3 regions of the Mesorhizobium sp. A623 genome follow, and region 1 is predicted to be linked to each of the others. Evidence: riboswitches for the same ligand, from Rfam matches in the RefSeq annotation. Region 1 holds a riboswitch; each other region holds the start of a gene.

Region 1 (5,179 bases):
TTCGGTCAAGGAATCGATGGGGGCGATATCGGCCGCTTGCAGCATGGAGCGATAGAAGAGAATGGGAACGACGGCGGCCGTTTTGTTCTCGATGCAAGGCGCTTCGACGACGCCTCTGCCCGGCTCGTAATAGCCTGCCTTAGGCACGGTGACCGGGTCGGCGGCGGAAATGTCTGTTCCGGCCAGTTGCGCTAGGCGATGCACCAGGGCTGCCATGTTGGCGGAGCCGCCTTCGCGAAAATAGTCGAGCAGCGCGTCGAGCTCGGTGCGGGGCAGGGTGGAGGCCTCGATCAGCCGCAAGTCCTCGTCGCGGCATTCGCCGGGCAGCAGCGCCAGTTTAATGCCGCGAGCGCGCGCGATGGAGGCAAGCTGGTCGCAGCCGTAGCGCCACCAGTCATAGCCGCCAAGAATACGGACAAGGATGACTTTTGCATGCTGCGCAACGCTGTCGATCCACAAATCGACGGACATGGGATGGCGCAAATCGCGCAAGGGCGCGAGCCGCATCGACGGCAAGCGCTGCGCGTCGGCCTGCCATGCAGCCGCCAGACCGGCCAGATCACTATCGGTGAAGGACAGCGCCACCACATCCGCCGGCGTCTGCCGCAGATCGACAGGCTCGGCGAGATCGTCGAGCGAGGCGGAAGTGGTGGTCAGGATGTGCATCGTGAGCCAGTGTTGCGGTCAGCCGATCAATATTTTCTCAATGGCCGGACGATTGAGCCCCTTCAGGCCGATGACTACCAGGCGCGAGCGGCGGTCGTCTTCGGCCGTCCAGGCGCGGTCGTAATAGTGGGTGACGCGGGGGCCGACCGCTTGCAGCAAAAGCCGCATCGGCTTGGCCGACACTTCAACGAAGCCCTTCACACGCAGCACGTTTTCCTGTTCGGCGGTGGCGGCGACGCGCTTGGCGAGGTCGTCGGGGTTCGCGATCGAGGGGATGTCGATGATGATCGAATCGAAATCGTCGTGCTCATGGCCGCCCATGCCGTCGTGATGGCTCCAGCGGTTTTCGATGTCGTCTTCGACGGCGAGGCCGAGGCCGAGCAGCACCGACGGATCGACCTTGCCTTGCGAGACCGGCAGGGTTTTGACGGCGCGGGCACGGCTCTTGGCGATGATGTCGTTGGCGCGCGCCATGGCGGCATCGTCCATGAGATCGCTCTTGGACAGGATGATGAGATCGGCGCAGGCGACCTGATCCTCGAACACTTCCTCGACCGGATCGTCATGGTCGAGCGTCGGGTCGGCGGCGCGCTGGGCGGCCAGCGCATCCATGTCGGAAGCGACCTGACCGGCGGCAAGGGCCGCTCCGTCGACCACGGCGATGACGCCATCGACCGTGACGCGGCTTTTGACCGCCGGCCACTGGAACGCCTGGACCAGCGGTTTGGGCAGGGCAAGGCCGGACGTTTCGATCAGGATGTGATCGACAGGAGGTTGGAGTGACAGGATACGGTCGAGCGCGGGCACGAAGTCGTCGGCGACGGTGCAGCAGATGCAGCCATTCGCGAGTTCGACGATGTTTTCTTCCGGACAGGTGTCGATGCCGCAGCCTTTAAGAATTTCGCCGTCGACGCCGATGTCTCCAAATTCGTTGACGATGAGGGCCAGCCGCTTGCCGCTGGAGTTCTCCAGCAAATGGCGAACCAGCGTGGTTTTTCCCGAACCGAGAAAGCCGGTGATGACGGTGCAGGGAACACGGGATGCGGTCATGGTCAGTCCTTCAGCGTGGCAAGGGGAGGGATGCGCGCGACAAGGCCGCGCTTCAGCGAATCGGGGCGGCCGCGCCAGGGGATGAGACCGTCGCTGGACGTGGCGAAGAGTTTTGCGCCGGCGACGAGATCGGGGCCGCTGGTTACGGTCAGGTCGCCGAAAACATAGCTCCAGCAGCCGTCGCGCAGGATGGCTGCGCTGAGGCGGCGCTTGCAGTTGCCAAGGCATTCGACGGTGCGGATATGGATGTTTTCGTCGATAGCGGCGCGGCGTGTATTTTCCGCCAACGTCTCGCCTGCGCTGGGACGGGCATCCGAGCCGGTTTCGTCGCGGCACGATGAACAGACGATGATCGTCGCCTCGATACCGGATAGAATATCGGCGGACTCAGCCGGAAAATTGCCGTTCTGGTTCAAGACCTGCTCCATGCCCGGAAACCCGCCAGGCTATCGGATTATTTCTCGCAGACGGCAGGTCTCCTGGCTCGCGGGTCATCGCCTTGGCCGCCTTCCCAGGAAAATCCCAGTGGCATTCGGCCTTGGCTCGTCGCTTACAGTTGCGGGGACAGCCGCGGATTTGCGACTTTCGTCGCGCACCGCATTCCCTCTTCGCTCCTCCCTGTGAAAAGAGGAGACCGTCTGGAGCGGATTTAGGCGTTAGTGAGAGGCCGTGTCAACGTGTCGATGCGACAGCGCGATGTCGGCCAGCGCCGGTCCGAGATCGCCGGCCGGCGTGATTTCGATATGTTCAAGGCCGAGCCAGCCCTGCATCTGCTTCAGTTCCTCGAAAAGATGGGCGGCGGCGTCTGTGGGTGCGGTCGCTTCGGCGTAGGCGGCGTGGACGCGCAGCACGCTTGCCGGGCGGTCGGCCTTGAGGTCGACGCGGGCAGCGATTTTATCGCCGAGCAGGAAAGGCAGCACATAGTAGCCATATTGGCGCTTTTCGGCCGGCGTGTAGATTTCGATCCGGTAGCGGAAGTCGAACAGGCTTTCGGCGCGCGAGCGCTCGAACACCAGCGGATCGAAAGGCGCGAGCATGGCGCGCGCCTCGACTCGGCGCGGCATGCGGGCGTCCTTGTGCAGAAAAGCCGGCTTGTTCCAGCCTTCGACGCGGACGGGCAGAATTTCGCCTTCATCGACCAGTTCTTCCAGCCTGCCCTTCATGTCGGCGGGAGAAAGGCGAAAATAATCGCGTAAACAGTTGGCGGTGGCGATGCCGTGCGCGCGGGCCGATATGCGCAGCAGTTCGCGGTGGGCGTCGGCGGGCGAAGGCGTGGGCAGATCCAGAACCGCCTGCGGCAGCACGCGTTCGGGCAGGTCGTAAAATCGCTTGAAGCCGCGCCGATAGGCGGTGGTGATGCGGCCGGCCCAGAACAGCCATTCGAAGGCGTGCTTAGCCTCGCTCCAACCCCACCAGCCGCCGGAACCTTTCTGGCCGTCAAGCTCGGATGCGGCAATCGGCCCGCGCGCCACGATTTCGCGAAAAATGTCTTCTATATAGGCGGCGCGTTCGCGGCCGAATTTGGCGAGGCCGCCATACATGCCGTCGCCGCGCTCCGCCCGCGCCATGCGCCAGCGCATCAATGGCCAGGTTTCGACCGGAAGGTAGGAAGCTTCGTGCGCCCAATACTCGAAGACTGCACGTTTTCGTGAAATGGCAGCATTGTCGAGCAGCGAAAGCGGGTAGGGGCCGAGCCTGGAATAAAGCGGCATGTAGTGCGCGCGGATCACGGCGCTGACGGAATCGATCTGCAACAGGCCGGTCCGCGACAAAACGCGCGAAAAATGCCGGCGGTCCGGCGTGCCGGCTGGCCGCGTGTCACAGAAGCCTTGTGCAGCAAGCGCTATGCGGCGCGCGAGCCGGAGCGATATGTTTTCCTTCATGCCGGTTCCGGGCAATCCTTGAGCTTGGGGGCGGTGATTCCACGCATGGTAACAGGCATCCGGTACAGGAATGTCAGGAGATAAAAGTGGAGTAAGAAAAGAAGGAAATCAAACGCGCGCCAATCGGGCCAGTTTACCCACCGACGCCATTCCGATACCGTATTTTGAACAAGGTTTGACTTGCTTCGCCCTGAGTGCTGCGCTAACCCTCGCCGCGTTGCAGCATAGGCTCTAAACCGGTTCAGCACGCGCGTCGCGTTTCCGTGTTCGAGAATGGTGCTATAGATCAAGGCGGATTGGCCGCATCGGGAAGTTGGAGCATGAACGCCCTTATCAGTTCATACCTGCCCATCGTCATTTTCATCGGCGTGGCGCTGGTTGTCGGTCTGGCCTTGCTGGCCGTACCGTTCATGGTGGCCTTCCGCAGCCCCGATCCGGAAAAGCTTTCGGCCTATGAATGCGGCTTCAATTCGTTCGACGATGCCCGCATGAAGTTCGACGTCCGCTTTTACCTGGTGTCGATCCTGTTCATCATCTTCGATCTTGAGGTGGCCTTCCTGTTTCCGTGGGCGGTCTCCTTTAGCGAGATTGGCATGCTCGGCTTCTGGTCGATGATGGTGTTTTTGGGCGTGCTGACCATCGGCTTCGCCTATGAGTGGAAAAAGGGAGCGCTGGAATGGGATTGAACGACAGTTCCGGCACGCTGGTCGCGCCGCGTCCCAAGGGTATTCTCGATCCGAACACCGGCAAGCCGGTCGGCGCGGACGATCCGTTTTTCCTGGGCATCAACGACGAGCTTTCCGACAAGGGATTTCTGGTCACCTCGACCGAGGCGTTGATTACGTGGGCGCGTACTGGCTCGCTGATGTACATGACCTTCGGCCTGGCCTGCTGCGCTGTGGAAATGATCCACTCCGCCATGCCGCGCTATGACAGCGAGCGTTTCGGCATTGCGCCGCGCGCTTCTCCGCGCCAGTCGGACGTGATGATTGTGGCGGGCACACTGACCAACAAGATGGCGCCGGCGCTGCGCAAGGTCTACGACCAGATGCCGGAGCCGCGCTACGTCATCTCCATGGGTTCCTGCGCCAATGGCGGCGGCTATTACCATTATTCCTATTCGGTGGTGCGCGGATGCGACCGCATCGTGCCTGTGGATATTTATGTGCCCGGCTGTCCGCCCAGCGCGGAAGCGTTGATGTACGGCCTTCTTCTGTTGCAGAAGAAAATCCGCCGCACCGGCACGATCGAGCGGTGAGCGCATGAGCGACCTACTTCACGACCTCGCGGATCATATCGCGGCAACCGTCGGTGCGGACGTCCTCGAAAGCGTCGTCGCCTATGGCGACCTGACGCTGACGGTGAAGGCCGCCGACATCGTCCATGTGGCGACTTTCCTGCGGGACGATCCGAAATGCCGGTTCATCTCCATCATCGATGTTTGCGGGGCGGATTACCCGTCGCGCCCTGACCGTTTCGAGGTGGTTTATCACTTCCTGTCGCCGCATTTGAACCATCGTATTCGCATCAAGGTTTTGGCGAATGAGGATACGCTGGTGCCGTCGATTACCGGCGTCTTT
Region 2 (5,179 bases), on a different contig from region 1:
GTGGTCACCTCGCTTGGCGCCTACCCGACCTTCAATTTCCACGTCGCGGCGGCCGGCGGACGCTTGGTCGAAGTTCCCTATGAAGACGACCGCGAAAGCCTTGACGGGCTGCTTGCGGCGGTGCGGCGGGAAAACGCGCCGCTGGTCTATCTGTCCAATCCCGACAACCCGATGGGAAGTTTTTGGGATGCGGCGGAAATCATGCGCTTTATCGAGGCGCTGCCTGAAACCACGATGCTGATCCTGGACGAGGCCTATGGCGAGTTGGCGCCTGCCTCGGCGCTTCCGGCAATCGATATCGGGCGCACCAATGTCATCCGCATGCGCACCTTTTCAAAGGCTTACGGGCTGGCCGGCATCCGTTGCGGCTACGCCATCGGCGAGCGGCAGGTCATTGCCGACTTCGAGAAAATCCGCAACCACTACGGCGTCGGCCGCATGGCGCAGATTGCCGGCGTCGAGGCACTGGCCGACCAGGACTGGCTGCAAAGCGTCGTGGCGCGGGTCGATGTCGGTCGCCGACGAATTGCGGCAATCGCCGAGGCGAACGGATTGAAGCCGCTGCCTTCGGCCACCAATTTCGTCGCCATCGACTGCGGCCGCGACGGCGATTTCGCGCTCAAGGTGCTGAAAGGATTTTTGGCGCGCGACGTGTTCATTCGCAAGCCCATGGCGCCGGTGCTCAACCGATGCATCCGGGTCAGCGTCGGCCTCGACCATGAGATCGATATTTTCGCCGAGGAACTGTCCGGCGTGCTCGCGGCCGTGCGCGGCTAACGCTTTTTTGCCTTCGCCGGCATGACGCCGCTGGCGCGTAGCGCCCATCTGCGTCCGTCGGTGCGAAATTCAGCGACGCTCAGCGGCTCGCAATCGATGCGCCAGAACGATTCGAGCGGCGCGCCCAGCACATGAAGCACAGCCACGCGGACGACGGCCGGATGCGTCACAGCAATCGTATGGCCGCGCTCGCCGAGCAGCGCGTCCATCAAGGCGGCTATGCGAGCCGACAGTTCGGCGATCGCCTCGCCGCCATGCGGAGCCGCGGCAGGAACGGCCAACCAGGCCGCGATATTTTCTGGCTGCTGCCCGGAAATCGCGGCCAGCGTCTTTCCGCTCCATGAGCCCATATCCTGATCGGCAAGTTCAGGGCGTTCAACCGCTTGCAAGCCAAGGGCTTGCGCCGTTTGCCTGGCGCGCAGCGCCGGCCCTGTCCAGACGCGGTCGGCGCGGCGCAATTGCGGGCCGAGCGTGTTGGCCATCGCCACTGCGCCTGCCTCGAGCGGCTCATCGAGCGGGAACGCGGCGTGGCGCGTGGCGGCGGTTGCGCCGCTGCAGATCATTGTCAGGCGTCCGGTCATCGAGGAATCGCATCGCGTTTCGTTGGCTCAGCATAGCACGACCGTGCCGGCCCGACGGCCCTTCACGCCCAACACCCTCGTTGACAGGGTAACCGGCGCTGACTACTGTCGCCATTGAAGCAATGTGAGTGGAAACCGGTGAAAGCCCGGTACGGTCGCGCCACTGTGATCGGCTAGCGTTTGAAACGCGATGCCGAGAGTCAGGACTTCTTTCGTTGCTTCATGGCTCATCAACGGGACGCTGTATCCCAGGAGGCACATCATGTCCGACGCTACATTCAATCCAGACGTACGCCCGCTTCCGATCCCGCTCGGCGAAATCCTGCCATGGGCGATCTTCGGCGGGCTGCTTTGCCTTCTCGCCGTCTATTTCGTCGGCTCCGAGGAAGGCGCGATGTCGCTTTTCCGTGGCATGTACATCCACGAATTCGTGCATGACGGACGCCACCTGCTCGGCTTTCCCTGCCACTAAGGGGCTTTGACATGGTTGGTCGTCTTCTCCTTCGCGGGATGCTTGTCGGCATTTTCGCGGGTCTCCTGGCGTTCGGCTTTGCCCGGGTTTTCGGTGAACCCCAGATTGACCGCGCCATCGCGTTCGAAGAATTGATGGCGCAGGCATCCGGTGAAGCGCCGGATGAAGAAACCGAACTCGTTTCCCGCGCGACGCAGGCCGGCATCGGCCTGTTGACCGGTACCGTCGTCTATGGCGCGGCCCTTGGCGGGCTGTTCTCGCTGGTCTTTGCCTATGTCTTTGGGCGCATCGGCCGGTTCGGGCCGCGCGGCACCGCCGCTTTGCTCGCGCTGGCGGGGTTCATCGCCATCGTGCTGATACCGCAGATCAAATATCCAGCGACGCCGCCGGCCGTCGGCAACCCCGACACGATCGGGGTGCGAACGGAACTGTTCTTCATCATGATCGTCATTTCGATCGCCACGCTGGTCGCGTCCATCGGCCTGGCAAGGCGCTTGTGGGCGCAAGACGGAGCCTGGAACGCCTCGATCATCGCTGGAGCGGCTTTCCTGGCAGTCACCGTGGTCGCGCAATACGCCCTGCCCACCATCAATGACGTGCCGGAAAACTTTTCCGCCGACCTGCTGTGGCGCTTCCGCACCGCTTCGCTCGGGCTTCATGCCGTGTTGTGGACGGTAATCGGCCTCGTCTTCGGCGCAGTCGTCGAGCGTAATCTTGCCGGACGCTCGAACCATAAAATCACCGCACGCCCAGCCTTGCGCTAGTTAAGTGCGGCCTCAGCGTTCATCGTTCTTCGCGGCGGCGTCCCTTGCGGGTGCCGCCGCTTTGCTTTTTGCGGTTCCAGCAGGCGCTCATGGCGCGCGCTCGGGCGGGCCGATCAGCGGTATCTCGATCCCCGGCCTGTCTCATGGCCAGATGGCCGTCATCGCCGAATATCGCGGCGAAATTCTCGCGCTGGCCAAGCGACAGGCGAAAACCGACCCGACCTTCCGACGGCTGCTGACTTTCGCCGACGTCCAGTACAGCTACTGCCTATGGGGGCTGGTTCCCGGCAGCCTGCGCGACGAGGAAAGCCCCTTCAACGAATGCAGCCACGCCTATCTCTCGGCGGCGCAAGCGCTACTCGTCCATATGCGCGATATCTCCGACGACAAGCAGCCTACGGAAGCGCTGATCTCCCGGATCGACGCCGACATGGTGCGCAACCAGGCCTCGTTCGTGCAATGCCAGTTCAGCGGCGAAGCTTTCAACACCGCCGAGGTGATCTTCCCGATCTGGCGCAACGTTCCATCGCACACGCCAAGCCTCATCGCTTTCTCGACGCTGGCGATGGCGTTTGCGGGCGGCACGATTCTGCTTGCCGGCGGACGGCGGAAAGACGGCGACGATCAGCCGTGCTGAGCTATCGCCGCACGCCGTAGTTTGCCTTGGCGCCGCATGCATTTCGCCCATTCAAGTTTCGGCCGGGGCTAGCGTATCTACAGCCCGACCAGCGGCGTCCCGGCAGCCGGCCTAATCGTCATCGTCTGGCTAATCGTCATCGCCTGGATTATCGACAAGACAGCCCACGCCATTACACCCCTGGTAGTTGCCCTGGGTGTCGAAGTTCGGATTACCGTCTTTATCGTAACTCGGCCTGGTATCGACGTAGCTGTCACGCTTGCGTCGCGCTTCCTTGCGGTCGCGGTCTCGCTGTTCTTGCGCATTCATGCGATCCAATGAGCGCTGCTCGTCATCTGCACGCTGCGAACTTTGTTTCATCATGCAGTCGGCGAAGCCGTCAGTCCCCTGCGCGTAGCCGAAAGAAGCACACTTTTCCTGGTCCATCGAGCGCTGCTCTTCTGTGCTGACGCAGCCGACGACGGCTAACGGCACAAGCGCGAGCAGCACATATCGCATCTTGAAATTCGGCATTTTTTTACTCCCGGTCATTCTGCAGGTACCGGGCAAGCGAGATCGCCTTCCTGGCAGGTGAGATAAGCCTTCAATTGTTTGGTGCGATCCTTGGTAAATTCAGCCTGACATGCAGCGGCAACCATCGGCGCCGCAGACCCGCCGTCATCGCCGCTGGATTGGAAAATGCATTCGGCGTTTCGGAAGGCGATCCACGCCCTCTGCGCCGTGACGAGCCGCATCTTGCCGTCGGCGTCGTCCGCAAGCCGCTTCTGAATTTGCTTGAAGGTCTGGTTCAACGCTTGGTCGACTCTTTTGAGGTCCGAAGCTGGATCGGCCAGGGCCGCGGTGGCAGCAAATGACAGGGTGGCGACGGCAGCAAGAAAAAAGCGCATGGCTGTATCCCCCTCAAAATACCAGTGACCCCAAGCAAGCACACGCAAGGATGGCCAGCAAGCCTTTGGGAAACCATATAGTAAGCAAAAGGTTTCCCTTTCCGGGACGGCGAATGGACGAGGCAAGGCCCGTCGGTGCCGTCAATGTGATCCTACCGCTCCTCGCGGCGGAACGGCTTTAGCAGCGCCGAAGGCGCGACCGCATTGCGCGACATGAACGCCATCGCCACGATGGTCAGCACGAAGGGCAGCATCAGGAACGCCTCATAGGGGATATGGCCAAGGCCGCTCGCCTGCATCCGCAGCTGCAGCGCATCGACGAAGGCGAACAGCAGGGCAGCACCGGCAGAGCGCCACGGGTCCCAGCGGCCGAACACCACCAGCGCGATCGCCACCCAGCCGCGCCCGGAAACCACGCCGAAGGTGAAGGCGTTGAACTGCGCCATCGACAGGAAAGCGCCGGCCAACCCCATCAGCGCGCCGCCTATGATGACGGCCTGCATGCGGGTCGCGATGACGCTGACGCCGGCGGAATCGGCGGCGCGCGGGTTTTCGCCGACCATGCGGACCGACAGGCCCCAGGGTGTGCGGTAGAGGATGAAAGCGGAGATCGGCACGGCGAGGATCGCCATGTAGACCAACGTGAACTGGCTGAACACGGCCGGTCCCAGCACCGGAATATCCGACAGGAACGGGATCGCCACCGGCTTGAAGCCGACGATGTTGGGCGGCGTCGATTGCTGGCCGAAGATCAGGCGGTAGAGGAAATAGGCAAGGCCGGAGCCGAAAAGCGTCACACCGATGCCGCAGACGTGCTGGCTAAGGCCAAGCGCCACGGTGAACAGCCCATGCAGCGCGCCCATCAGCGCACCGGTGGCGACCGCGGCGGCGATGCCGACCCACAGGCTGCCGCTGAGATAGGCGCCGGTGAAACCGGTCATGGCCGACAGAAGCATGATGCCTTCGATGCCGAGGTTGAGCACGCCGGCGCGCTCGGAAAACATTTCGCCCAGCGTAGCGAAAGCCAGCGGCGTGGCGATGCGCAGGATGGCGGCCAGAAA
Region 3 (5,179 bases), on a different contig from region 1:
GGTGTCGCGCGATTTCGTTGAACTGCCGTCACAACTCTACGAGCATTGGCTGACGGTTCCGGCCGTGCTGGAAAAGCACGCGCTGCATGTCGAGACCGGCAAGCCGATGCCCAAGGCGCTGCTGGACAAGATGCTGGCCGCACGCACCTTCGGCGCCGGCTTCGCCACCGTCGAATTCACCGCCTCGGCGCTGGTCGACATGGCCTATCACGCACGCGCGGACGCGCCCGGCGAGCCGCTTCGTTTCGAAGCCGAAATGCTGGAGGAAATGGCCATGCCGAACACCATCGCCATGCGCCACCGCACTCCGCATTTCGGCCACGTCTTCGCCGGCGACGGTTATTCGGCCGGCTACTATTCCTACATGTGGTCGGAAGTGCTGGACGCCGACGCCTTTTCCGCCTTCGAGGAAACCGGCGACCCCTTCAACCCGGCGCTGGCCGAACGCTTGCTGAAAAACATCTACGCCGCCGGCGGCTCGAAAGACCCGGAAGAACTCTACACCGCCTTTCGCGGCAAGATGCCGTCGCCAGAAGCCATGATGGCCAAGCGCGGGCTGGTGTAGCGCGTCTTTTGTTCTGCGGGCCGGCGACCGGAACTATCCCAACCCTAACCGGCCAGGCTCGCCCCGATCAGCAGGTCGGCATTCTTCGCCACCGATGCGGCCGGCCCGCCCTCTCCGAAAAGCTGGCCGGAGATATAGGCGCCTTCGATCAAAAGCAGCAGGCCGTCGCCCAGCGTATCGGCATCCTTCGCGCCCATTTCGCGGGCCATGGCGCGCAGGCGGCGGCGCAGTTCCTTCTTGTTTTCCTCGCTGACGACGCGGGCCGGATGGTCGTGTTCGGGATATTCCACCGCCGCGTTGGTCAGGCCGCAGCCGCGATAGCCGGACCTTTGTGTTCGCTTGCCGATGCGGATAAAAAAGGCGCCGATCTGCGCGCGCGCGTCGCCCGGATGGGCTGCCACCGCCTCGTCGAAGCGCGCCCAGAATTCGCCGTCGTAGTGCCTCAGATACGAAGCGGCGAGTTCGTCCTTGGAGGCGAAGCTGCGGTAGAGGCTGGGCTTGGTGACGCCCGCCGTCTTGACGATTTCCTCGACGCCGATCGCCCTTATGCCCTGCCGGTAGAACAGGTCGGATGCGGCAGTCATGATTTTTTCGGCAGCGCGCGGCACGTGGCCATCGCCATCCTTGATCCTTGCATCAATATTATTGGCGTCTGACATTCGCTGGCTCGCTTGACAATGTTACCGATCGGTACGAATAGTGGGCGCTCCGTAACGTACCGGTCAGTAACATGATAGCCCAACCTCGCATGCTTGGCCAGCGCTACGCGTTTGTCGTCGTCGCCGTCATCTTTTTCTGCCTGCTGATTGCGGCCGGCCTGCGTTCCGCGCCGGCGGTGATGATGCTGCCGCTGGAATCCGAGCTCGGCTGGGGTCGCGACGTCGTTTCGCTCGCTGCGGCGGTCGGCATCTTCCTCTATGGCCTGGCCGGTCCGTTTGCCGCAGCCCTGATGGAGCGCTTCGGTCTGCGCCTGATCCTGCTCGGCGCGCTTGCCCTGATGGCCGGTTCGACCGCGTCCAGCCTGTTGATGACCGAGCCGTGGCAGTTGGTCGCCAGTTGGGGTATCTTTTCCGGCATCGGCTCGGGCGCCGTGGCGACCGTGCTCGGCGCCACCATCGTCAACCGCTGGTTCAAGACCAATCGCGGCCTGGTCATGGGGCTGATGTCCGCGTCGAGCGCCACTGGCATGCTGGTGTTCCTGCCGGTGCTGGCGATGCTGGCGCAGTGGGGCGGCTGGAGGCCGGTCGCCATGGCCGTCGCCATCGCCTGCGCCGCCTTGTTGCCGCTGGTCTGGCTTTTGGTGCCGGAGCGGCCCTCTTCCATCGGCCTCGTCCGCTTCGGCGCGGATGCCGACGACGTGCCGCCGGTATCGCCCGCCTCGCAGGGCAATTTCATCGCCCACACGCTCGGCACGCTACGCCGCGCCGCGCGCACGCGGGTGTTCTGGTATCTGTTCGCCACCTTCTTTGTATGCGGCTTCACCACCAACGGGCTGGTCGGAACCCATCTCATCGCCTTTTGCGGCGACATGGGCATTCCCGAGGTGAAGGCGGCCGGCCTGCTTGCCTTGATGGGCGTGTTCGACCTGATCGGCACCACGCTGTCGGGCTGGCTGACCGACCGCTTCGACCCGCGCAAACTACTCGGCATGTATTACGGCATTCGCGGCCTGTCGCTGATCTACCTGCCCATGTCCGGTTTTTCCGGCACGGCGCTGACCATCTTCGCCGTGCTCTACGGCCTCGACTGGATCGCCACCGTGCCGCCGACGCTGCGCCTGTCCAACGAAGCCTTCGGCGATCGCTCCGGCCCGATCGTCTTTGGCTGGATCGTCGCCGGCCACCAGGTCGGGGCGGCAACCGCCGCCTTTTTCGGCGGCGCGCTGCGCGAAATGCAGGGCAATTACGAACTGGCGTTCCAGATCGCGGGCATGACCGCCATCGTGGCCGCCTGCATCTCGCTGCTCATCGACACCAGCCGGCCGGCCTTCGAACCGGAAGGCCAGCCCGCCTGACGGCGCGTCGGGAAGCGCCGTTTTTCGCCCTGTCGCCTTTGCGCTTTGGCGATGTCGCTTTCGTATGGCCGGACCCCATGTCCCGGTGATTAGATGCTTTTGCTTTAGGTGCCCGTTCGCGAAAGCCGACGGGATAATTGGGAAGCCGGTTGGATGCCGGCGCTGCCCCCGCAACGGTAGCGGAGCTGAAAGTCTCGACAAAAGCCACTGGGTGATAAGCCTGGGAAGGCGTCGAGACAGTCCGGGAGGACAGCTCCGAAGCCCGGAAACCAGCCTCGAGCAGACGTAAACTCGACTGATCGCGGTGGGCGGTCAAGAGGCGAATCCTTGCGGACGGGCAATCGTGCCGGTGCGCAATCGTTCACCCCTGAAGTCACCACCAGTTCAGTCCTAGCATTTGCTGAGGGCAGGACATGGACACGAAGACCGAAATGCTGAAGCGGCTCGAGCGCCGCCGTCAGGGCTTCTCGCTGGAGCAGCCCTTCTACACCGATCCCGATTATTTCAAGCTCGACATGGAACTGATCTGGTATCGCGACTGGCTTTTCGTTGGCCATGATTGCGAAGTGCCCAAGCCCGGCAATTATTTCACGCTGCAGATCGGCGACTACCCAGTGGTGCTGGTGCGGGACCAGAAGGGCAAGATTCATGCCCTGCATAATTCTTGCCGCCATCGCGGCAGCCGCGTCTGCCCGTCCGACAAGGGATCGGCGGCCAAGCTCGTCTGCCCCTACCACCAATGGACCTATGAACTCGACGGCAGCCTGTTGTTCGCCCGCGACATGGCGCAGGGTTTCGACAAGGCCGATTTCAGCCTGAAACCCATCGCCTGTGAAAGCGTTGGCGGCTTCATCTTCATCTGCCTCGCCGAAAAGCCGGCCGATTTCGCCCCGATGCGGGCAATGATCGACCCCTATCTCGCGCCGCACCGGCTGACCGAAGCGAAAGTCGCCTTCGAGAGCACCATCATTGAGAAAGGCAACTGGAAGCTTGTCTGGGAAAACAACCGCGAGTGCTACCACTGTGCCGCCAACCACCCCGAACTGTGCAAGACCTTCCCCGAAGCTCCCGTCGTCACCGGCGTGCAGGCCGCCGACAGCGATCCGGAGATGCTGGCCCATTGGGCGAAATGCGAGCCGGTGGGCCTGCCCAGCAAGTTCCGCATCGATCCGGCAGGCCAGTTCCGCGCCACCCGCGCGCCGCTGCTGCGCGATGCCGTCAGCTACACCATGACCGGCAAGCGGGCGGTGAAGAAGAACCTGTCCGACAGCGTCTCGACCGAGGGGATCGGCTCGCTGCTGCTCTATCATTATCCAACGACCTGGGACCACGTTCTCGGCGACCATGCCGTCACTTTCCGCGTGCTGCCGATCAGCGCCACGGAAACCGCAGTGACCACGAAATGGCTCGTCCACAAGGATGCGGTCGAGGGCGTGGATTACGACCTCGCCGAACTCACCCATGTCTGGACCATGACCAATGCCGAGGATCGGCGCATCGTCGAGGAGAATGCCTTCGGCATCCTGTCGCCTGCCTACGAACCCGGCCCCTATTCGGAAGTGCACGAAGGCGGCGTCATCCAGTTCGTCAACTGGTACGCCGATTTTATCGGGCCAAGGCTGGCCGAGGGCGAGAAGCCGGCGTTGAAGAACGTCGCTTAGGGAGGCAGCCATGAACGCGGCAGTCAGCCTCTACAAGCATCTCGACGAGATGATACCGTGGAACGACCGGCTTCAGGTGCTGGAAGTGGTTGGCGTCATCGACGAGGCGCCGGACGTGAAGACCTTCACCTTCCGTTCGGACAACCAGACCTGGTTCCGCTACAAGCCGGGCCAGTTCATCACGCTGGAACTGCCGGTCGCGGACGCGCCGCTGATGCGCACCTATACGCTGTCGTCCTCGCCGTCGCGGCCGTTCTCGATCGCCGTGACGGTCAAGGCGCAGGCCGGCAGCGTCGGCACGCGCTGGATGTTCGACCATCTGAAGCCGGGCGAGCGGGTCAAGGCCTATGGCCCGTCCGGCGAGTTCTCGCTGCACAACCATCCTTCGGCCAAATATTTGTTCATCTCGGCCGGTTCCGGTATTACGCCGATGATGTCGATGCTGCGCTGGCTGAACGACTTTACCCCGCAGACCGATATTTCCTTCGTCAACTGCGCGCGCAGGCCCGAAGAGATCATCTTCCGCAAGGAACTGGAACTGCTCGGCATGCGCATGCCCGGCCTGTCGCTCGGCTTCATGATCGAGGAACGCTCGTCGCGCGAAAGCTGGTTCGGCCATATGGGCCGCATCGATGCGGTACGCCTGCCGATGCTGTCGCCCGATTTCCGCGAGCGCGAAGTGTTCTGTTGCGGGCCGGAACCCTTCATGCGCGCGGTCAGCCAGATGCTGGAAACCTCCGGTTTCGACATGGCGCACTATCATCAGGAAAGTTTTGGCGCACCGGCGATCGAGCCGGTGCCGGCACCCTTTGCCGATAGCCCGCAGCATGCGACGCCGGCGGGCGAGCCTGCACAAGCCGCCATCCCGATCCACTTTGCGCTCTCCGGCGTCGACGGCGAATGTCTCGCCGGCCAGACCGTGTTGCAGACGGCGCGCGC

The links. Region 1 has a riboswitch for cobalamin ahead of ACX3P1_RS04780 (DUF1636 family protein). Riboswitches for the same ligand answer to the same signal wherever they lie in the genome.
Region 2: another riboswitch for cobalamin. It lies ahead of ACX3P1_RS26465 (CbtB domain-containing protein); the one in region 1 lies ahead of ACX3P1_RS04780 (DUF1636 family protein).
Region 3: another riboswitch for cobalamin. It lies ahead of ACX3P1_RS09360 (aromatic ring-hydroxylating oxygenase subunit alpha); the one in region 1 lies ahead of ACX3P1_RS04780 (DUF1636 family protein).

The regions. Positions count from the first base shown of each region.
Region 1 covers NZ_JBTMXB010000003.1:169,675-174,853, reverse strand. The annotation lists gene cobN (cobaltochelatase subunit CobN) at 1-666, opposite strand, end outside; gene cobW (cobalamin biosynthesis protein CobW) at 685-1,716, opposite strand; gene ACX3P1_RS04780 (DUF1636 family protein) at 1,719-2,144, opposite strand; cobalamin riboswitch at 2,169-2,370, opposite strand; gene ACX3P1_RS04775 (winged helix-turn-helix domain-containing protein) at 2,373-3,599, opposite strand; gene ACX3P1_RS04770 (NADH-quinone oxidoreductase subunit A) at 3,920-4,285, shown strand; gene ACX3P1_RS04765 (NuoB/complex I 20 kDa subunit family protein) at 4,276-4,857, shown strand; gene ACX3P1_RS04760 (NADH-quinone oxidoreductase subunit C) at 4,862-5,179, shown strand, end outside.
Region 2 covers NZ_JBTMXB010000058.1:10,536-15,714, reverse strand. The annotation lists gene ACX3P1_RS26475 (pyridoxal phosphate-dependent aminotransferase) at 1-777, shown strand, start outside; gene ACX3P1_RS26470 (histidine phosphatase family protein) at 774-1,358, opposite strand; adenosylcobalamin (AdoCbl) riboswitch at 1,462-1,617, shown strand; gene ACX3P1_RS26465 (CbtB domain-containing protein) at 1,621-1,830, shown strand; gene ACX3P1_RS26460 (CbtA family protein) at 1,842-2,594, shown strand; gene ACX3P1_RS26455 (hypothetical protein) at 2,656-3,231, shown strand; gene ACX3P1_RS26450 (hypothetical protein) at 3,361-3,744, opposite strand; gene ACX3P1_RS26445 (lysozyme inhibitor LprI family protein) at 3,759-4,118, opposite strand; gene ACX3P1_RS26440 (ABC transporter permease) at 4,271-5,179, opposite strand, start outside.
Region 3 covers NZ_JBTMXB010000007.1:56,438-61,616, reverse strand. The annotation lists gene ACX3P1_RS09375 (M3 family metallopeptidase) at 1-565, shown strand, start outside; gene ACX3P1_RS09370 (TetR/AcrR family transcriptional regulator) at 610-1,224, opposite strand; gene ACX3P1_RS09365 (MFS transporter) at 1,296-2,579, shown strand; cobalamin riboswitch at 2,669-2,871, shown strand; gene ACX3P1_RS09360 (aromatic ring-hydroxylating oxygenase subunit alpha) at 2,993-4,240, shown strand; gene ACX3P1_RS09355 (FAD-binding oxidoreductase) at 4,251-5,179, shown strand, end outside.